Regions from separate parts of the Streptomyces sp. NPDC049837 genome, predicted to be linked through region 2. Evidence: riboswitches for the same ligand, from Rfam matches in the RefSeq annotation. Region 2 holds a riboswitch; each other region holds the start of a gene.
What was found. Region 2 has a riboswitch for thiamine pyrophosphate ahead of thiC (phosphomethylpyrimidine synthase ThiC). Riboswitches for the same ligand answer to the same signal wherever they lie in the genome.
Positions count from the first base shown of each region.

Region 1: it holds a riboswitch for thiamine pyrophosphate, as region 2 does, so the genes downstream of both, AB0J57_RS31365 (thiamine ABC transporter substrate-binding protein) here and thiC (phosphomethylpyrimidine synthase ThiC) in region 2, are expected to answer to the same signal.
Region 3: it holds a riboswitch for thiamine pyrophosphate, as region 2 does, so the genes downstream of both, thiO (glycine oxidase ThiO) here and thiC (phosphomethylpyrimidine synthase ThiC) in region 2, are expected to answer to the same signal.

Region 1 covers NZ_JBFAMP010000015.1:86,562-88,819, forward strand. The annotation lists gene rlmN (23S rRNA (adenine(2503)-C(2))-methyltransferase RlmN) at 1-1,053, shown strand, start outside; TPP riboswitch at 1,083-1,194, shown strand; gene AB0J57_RS31365 (thiamine ABC transporter substrate-binding protein) at 1,271-2,258, shown strand, end outside.
Region 2 covers NZ_JBFAMP010000004.1:161,909-164,166, forward strand. The annotation lists gene thiC (phosphomethylpyrimidine synthase ThiC) at 1-1,055, opposite strand, end outside; TPP riboswitch at 1,049-1,183, opposite strand; gene AB0J57_RS12160 (YibE/F family protein) at 1,255-2,258, shown strand, end outside.
Region 3 covers NZ_JBFAMP010000006.1:12,160-14,417, reverse strand. The annotation lists gene AB0J57_RS17770 (thiazole synthase) at 1-124, opposite strand, end outside; gene thiS (sulfur carrier protein ThiS) at 128-328, opposite strand; gene thiO (glycine oxidase ThiO) at 325-1,533, opposite strand; TPP riboswitch at 1,531-1,644, opposite strand; gene AB0J57_RS17755 (hypothetical protein) at 1,695-2,081, shown strand; gene AB0J57_RS17750 (FAD-dependent oxidoreductase) at 2,103-2,258, shown strand, end outside.

The DNA of each region.
Region 1 (2,258 bases), on a different contig from region 2:
CCGCGACACCTCGCCGACCTGACGCCCGCCGAGCGCAAGGAGGCCGTCGCCGCGATCGGTGAGAAGCCGTTCCGCGCCAAGCAGCTCTCCCAGCACTACTTCGCGCGGTACGCGCACGACCCGGCCCAGTGGACGGACATCCCCGCCGCGTCCCGCGAGAAGCTCGCGGCGGAGCTGCTGCCCGACCTGATGTCGGTCGTACGGCACATCTCGTGCGACGACGACACCACGCGTAAGACCCTGTGGCGGCTGCACGACGGCACGCTCGTCGAGTCCGTCCTCATGCGGTACCCCGACCGCGTCACGATGTGCATCTCCTCGCAGGCCGGCTGCGGCATGAACTGCCCGTTCTGCGCCACCGGCCAGGCCGGGCTCGACCGGAACCTGTCGACCGCCGAGATCGTGCACCAGATCGTCGACGGGATGCGGGCGCTCAGGGACGGCGAGGTGCCGGGAGGCCCCGCACGGCTGTCCAACATCGTCTTCATGGGCATGGGCGAGCCGCTCGCGAACTACAAGCGTGTCGTGGGGGCGATCAGGCGGCTGACCGACCCCGAGCCGGACGGGCTCGGGCTGTCCCAGCGCGGCATCACCGTCTCGACGGTCGGCCTGGTCCCGGCGATGCTCCGCTTCGCGGACGAGGGCTTCAAGTGCCGCCTCGCCGTCTCCCTGCACGCCCCCGACGACGAGCTGCGCGACACCCTCGTCCCCGTCAACACGCGCTGGAAGGTCCGCGAGGTCCTCGACGCCGCCTGGGAGTACGCCGAGAAGTCCGGCCGCCGCGTCTCGATCGAGTACGCCCTGATCCGCGACATCAATGACCAGGCCTGGCGCGGCGACCTGCTGGGCCGCCTCCTCAAGGGCAAGCGGGTGCACGTCAACCTGATCCCGCTCAACCCGACCCCGGGGTCGAAGTGGACCGCCTCCCGCCCCGAGGACGAGAAGGCGTTCGTCGAGGCGATCGCGAGCCATGGCGTACCGGTCACCGTCCGTGACACCCGCGGGCAGGAGATCGACGGCGCCTGTGGACAGCTCGCGGCCGCCGAACGCTGACCTTGTAGTCTGAGCTCGAACACATCTGCATATTCCGACAGGGGAGCGCCACAGCGCTGAGAGTGCGGCAACCGTCCAGGCCGCAGACCCTCTGAACCTCGCCCAGGTCATTCTGGGTAGGAAGTTCGGTCGTTACTCGAGCTGTTGCGCCCTGCCCACCGCCCGATGCGGTGGGCAGGGCCGCGTCTCTTCCTGGTCATACCCAGGAGGAATCTCAGTGAGCACCACCAAGAAGATCGCGGTCGGCGCGCTCGCCGCCGCGCTGGGCGTCACGACGCTCACCGCCTGCGGCGGCGAGTCCGGCAAGGACGCCTCCGGCGGCGGTACGAAGTCGAAGACCGTGACGCTCGTCAGCCACGACTCCTTCAACGCCTCCCCGGCCGTCCTGAAGGAGTTCACCAAGCAGACCGGCTACACCGTCAAGGTCCTCAAGAGCGGCGACGCGGGCGAGGCCGTCAACAAGGCCATCCTCACCAAGGGCGCCCCGCAGGGCGACGTCTTCTTCGGCGTCGACAACACCCTGCTGTCCCGCGCGCTCGACAACGAGCTCTTCGAGCCGTACGAGGCCAAGGGCCTGGACCGCGTCCCCGAGGCCGTCCAGCTCGACAAGGACAAGCACCGCGTCACGCCCGTCGACACCGGCGAGATCTGCGTCAACTACGACAAGAAGTACTTCGCGGACAAGCGACTGGCGCCGCCGCAGACCTTCGACGACCTCGCGAAGCCCGCGTACAAGAACCTCCTCGTCGTCGAAAACCCCGAGCGGTCCTCTCCCGGCCTCGGCTTCCTGCTCGGCACGGCGGCCAAGTACGGCGACGACGGCTGGCAGGACTACTGGAAGAAGCTGAAGGCCAACGGCGTCAAGGTCGTCGATAGCTGGGAGCTCGCCTACAACCAGGAGTTCTCCGGCTCGGCCGGCGGCAAGGCGGCCAAGGGCGACCGGCCGCTCGTCGTGTCGTACGCCTCCAGCCCGCCCGTCGAGGTGCTGTACGCCAAGCCGCAGCCGGCCGAGGCGCCGACCGGCGTCTCCACCGGCACGTGCTTCCAGCAGACCGAGTTCGCGGGCCTGCTGACCGGCGCCAAGAACCCCGACGGCGGCAAGGCCCTCATCGACTTCCTGATCGGCAAGAAGTTCCAGGAGGACATGCCGCTCCAGATGTTCGTCAACCCGGTGGCGAAGGACGCGCGACTGCCGGAGCTGTTCA
Region 2 (2,258 bases):
CCGAGCGAGTACGTCACGTCGTACGCGGCGAGGATCTCGCAGAGCTCCTCGAAGTTCTCGTACAGGAACGACTCCTTGTGGTGCGCCAGGCACCACGCGGCCATGATCGAGCCGCCGCGCGAGACGATGCCGGTCTTGCGGCGCGCGGTGAGCGGCACGTACCGCAGCAGCACACCGGCGTGGACCGTCATGTAGTCGACGCCCTGCTCGGCCTGCTCGATGACGGTGTCCTTGTAGATCTCCCAGGTCAGTTCCTCGGCCTTGCCGTCGACCTTCTCCAGCGCCTGGTACAGCGGCACCGTGCCGATCGGCACGGGCGAGTTGCGCAGCACCCACTCGCGGGTGGTGTGGATGTTGCGGCCCGTGGAGAGGTCCATGACCGTGTCGGCGCCCCAGCGGGTGGCCCAGGTCATCTTCTCCACCTCCTCCTCGATGGAGGAGGTGACCGCCGAGTTGCCGATGTTGGCGTTGACCTTCACCAGGAACCGCTTGCCGATGATCATCGGCTCGATCTCCGGGTGGTTGACGTTGGCCGGGAGGACCGCGCGGCCGGCCGCGATCTCCTCGCGCACGACCTCGGGGGAGACGTTCTCGCGGATCGCGACGTACTCCATCTCCGGCGTGATCTCGCCCCGGCGGGCGTACGCGAGCTGCGTCACCGCCTGCCCGTCACGGCCCCGGCGGGGCTGGCGCGGGCGGCCCGGGAAGACGGCGTCGAGGTTGCGCAGCCCCCCGCGAGGCGATGTGTGCTTGATCCCGTCGTCCTCGGGGCGGACGGGGCGGCCGGCGTACTCCTCGGTGTCACCACGGCCGATGATCCAGTTCTCCCGCAGCGGCGGCAGGCCACGGCGTACATCGGTCTCGACATTCGGATCGGTGTACGGCCCCGACGTGTCGTACAGCGTCACGTCCTTGCCGTTGGTGAGGTGCACCTTGCGGACCGGCACACGGAGGTCGGGGCGCGAGCCCTCGATGTACCCCTTGTGCCATCCGATGGACTTCCCGGCCTCGTCGTTCTGGTTCGAGGCAGGCGTGCGTGCGTCCTGAACGGTCATGATGACCTACTCCCTACGCCGGCATTACCCGGTAACAGGTTCGGCGGTCGACGCAGCGGTTTCCGTACCCCTCGTACGGATGTCAGCGCCCTCTCAGCCCGGTGCTCCGAGCTCCCGCGTGTGCAAAGGTGCCACCACGCTAGCGCCATCTCGGCCACGCTGAACAGGGGGCCCCGGTCGTTCTTGCGATGATCGGTCGGTGACTTCCTCGCAGCAGTCCCCCGAACCGACCGGACACGCACATGGTCATACCCATAGCCATGCCCACAGCCACGGCCCCGCCGCGCCCGTCTCCAAGCACCTGCGGAAGGTCATCGCCGCCGTCCTGATCCCGTTCGCCACGGCCGTGCTGGTCGGCCTCGCCGTCCTGTGGCCAGGCGGCGCGCCCGAGCACGAGCGCACCGGCGTCGGCTTCGACCGGCAGACCGAGCAGGGCACGGTGGTCCAGGTCGAAAAGGTGGACTGCCGGGATGTGAACGCCGCGCAGGTCCCGCCGACCGGCGACACGACCACGCCCGAGGGCCGCGAGGCGGTCAACTCGCAGCAGGGGCAGTGCGCGAAGGCGACGGTCGAGGTCACGACCGGCAAGGACAAGGGCCGCAAGTTCGTCGAGATCGTCCAGCCGGACGCGCCCCGCCAACTGGAGGAGGGACAGGGCGTGGTGGTGGCCTACGCCCCCGACGCCCCGCGCGATCTCCAGTATTCGGTGACCGATGTGAACCGCAAGATGCCGATGCTGCTGCTCGCCGGGATCTTCGCGCTGGCGGTGGTGGCCGTCGGCCGGATGCGTGGGGTGATGGCTCTGGTCGCGCTGGCGGTGAGCTTCGCGGTGCTGACGCTGTTCATCCTGCCCGCCATCCTCCAGGGCTCGAATCCGCTGATCGTGGCGGTGGTCGGGTCGAGCGCCATCATGCTGATCGCGCTCTACAGTTGCCACGGCCTGACCGCGCGCACCTCGGTGGCCGTGCTGGGCACGCTGATCTCGCTGCTGCTGATCGGCCTGCTCGGCTCCCTGTTCATCGGCTGGGCCTCGCTGACCGGCAACACCGACGACAACACGGGCCTCATCCACGGCCTCTACCCGAACATCGACATGTCCGGCCTGCTGCTGGCCGGTGTCATCATCGGTTCGCTCGGTGTGCTCGACGACGTGACGGTGACCCAGACGTCGGCGGTGTGGGAACTGCACCAGGCGGACCCGAG
Region 3 (2,258 bases), on a different contig from region 2:
TCAGCTCCGTGCCGCTGGCCGCCAGGGAGCGTTCCAGTACGTCGAGGCTGGGCGCCCCGCCCGTACCCATGATCAGCCGGGAGTCGAACGTGGTCCCGGCGATGGTCAGACGGTCGTCGGCCATGGGTCAGCCCCCCTGGACCGCGGTGAGGACCTCGACCCGGTCACCGTCGCCGAGCAGCGTCCCCGGCCACTGGCTGCGCGGTACGACGGTCTCGTTGACGGCGGCGGCGACCCCGGACGGCGCGGTGGTGAGGGTGGCGACCAGGGCGTCGAGGGTGGTGGGGCCGGCGAGCTGTCGCGCCTCGCCGTTCACGGAGACGTTCATGACACTCCTACGGTGATGGTGGAGGTGGCGGGGGAGGCCGCGGGGAAGGTGGCGGGCGAGGCGGCGGGGGAGAAGCGGGCCGGGGCGAAGGCGCGGGCCTCCTCCGGGAGCTCCCCGGTGGTCAGCACGGTGGCCATCACGTCCCCGGTGACGGGGGTCAGCAGCACCCCGTTGCGGTAGTGCCCCGTCGCCAGGTGCAGACCGGGCAGTGCGGTCGGCCCCAGCAGCGGCGCGTTGTCCGGGGAGCCGGGCCGCAGGCCCGCGCGGGTCTCGGTCAGGGGCAGCTCCGTGATGCCGGGCACCAGCTCGTGCGCGTCGCGCAGCAGCTCGTACACCCCGCCCGCCGTGACCGTGGTGTCCCAGCCGAGCTCCTCGCTCGTCGCGCCGACCACGAGCTCGCCGTTCTCGCGCGGCACCAGGTACACATGGCTGCCGCGCACGGCCGCCCGGACCGTACGGCTCAGGAACGGCGCGTACGCGGAAGGCACGGACAGCCGCAGTACCTGCCCCTTGACGGGCCGTACCGGCGGCAGCACCTCGTCCGGTACGCCGCCGAGCCGGCCGCTCAGGCTGCCGGCGGCCAGCACCACCTGGTCGGCGGCCCGCTCGGTGCCGTCGCTCAGCAGCACCCCCGCCGCCCGGTCCCGCAGGACCACCAGCCGCTCCGCCCAGGCGCGGTGGACCACCACGCCCGCCCGCTCGCAGGCGGCCAGCAGGGCGGCGGCCAGTCGTCGCGGGTCGACCTGGTGGTCGCCGTCCACCCGCAGTCCGCCGCGCACACCGGGCGCCAGCATGGGCTCCAGGCGGCGGCATTCGCGGCCGGTCAGCCACTCCGAGTCCAGGCCCGAGCGCTGCTGGAGCGCGTGCAGCTCCCGCAGGTGGGCACGGTCGTCGGCGTCCAGCGCGACGGCGAGCGTGCCGCACGCGCGGTAGCCGACGTCCACGCCGCCGGCGGCCTGCCGGAGTTCGGTGACGAAGTCGGGGTAGCGGCGCGCCGACTCCAGATTGAGCCCGAGGAGCGTCTCCTCGCCGTAGTGGAGCTCGGTGACCGCGGCGAGCATGCCCGCCGCGACCTGCGCGGCCCCGCCGCCCGGCCCCGGGTCGACCACGGCGACCCGCAGGCCGCGCTGCGCCGCCCGCCAGGCCGTGACCAGGCCGATGATTCCGCCCCCGATGACGAGGACGTCTGACGTACGTGGATGCATGGGCGTCCAGCCCCTCCCTTCGCCGGCATGACCCGGATCAGGTTCGTACGGTCGGAGGCCGTCCCAGCCTCCCTCTCAGCCCGGTACGTCCGGGCTCCCGCGAGTGCTCTACGGTGGCCAGACTAACCCCACCCCGCAACTGGCTGTAAGGGAGCTTCACCGTGGCGCGGTCGCTCGACGGGCTCGTCCTCTCCCCGGTGGTGGACCAGGCTCCCGGTCAGGTCGGTACGGCGACCCGGTTCACGTACCACGAGGACGACGGGTGCGTCTGGGCCGAGTACGCGGGCGGGGACGTGGTGCGCGGCCACCTCGTCGGGACGCGTGAGGGAGATCGTCTCGACTTTCGGTATGTCCAGCTCAAGCGCGACGGCCGGACGGCGTCGGGTCACTGCGTCTCCACGGTCGTGGAACTGGACGACGGGCGCGTTCGGCTGGAGGAGAGCTGGGAATGGGAGTCCCAGGAGGGCAGCGGTACCAGCGTGGTGGAGGAGCTTCCGTCTTCCGTCCTTTCCTCCCGGTCTCTTCTTGACGATGTGTCAGGTGCATAAGGTGGACGGGTGAACGAGCGGATGGAAGCAGAGCGGCGCGTCGTCATCGTCGGCGCCGGGATGGCGGGTGTGCAGACGGCCGTGGCGCTGCGCGAGCAGGGCTTCACCGGGCCCGTGCTGCTGATCGGCGCGGAGCCCCACCAGCCTTACGACCGGCCCCCGTTGTCCAAGGCGGTG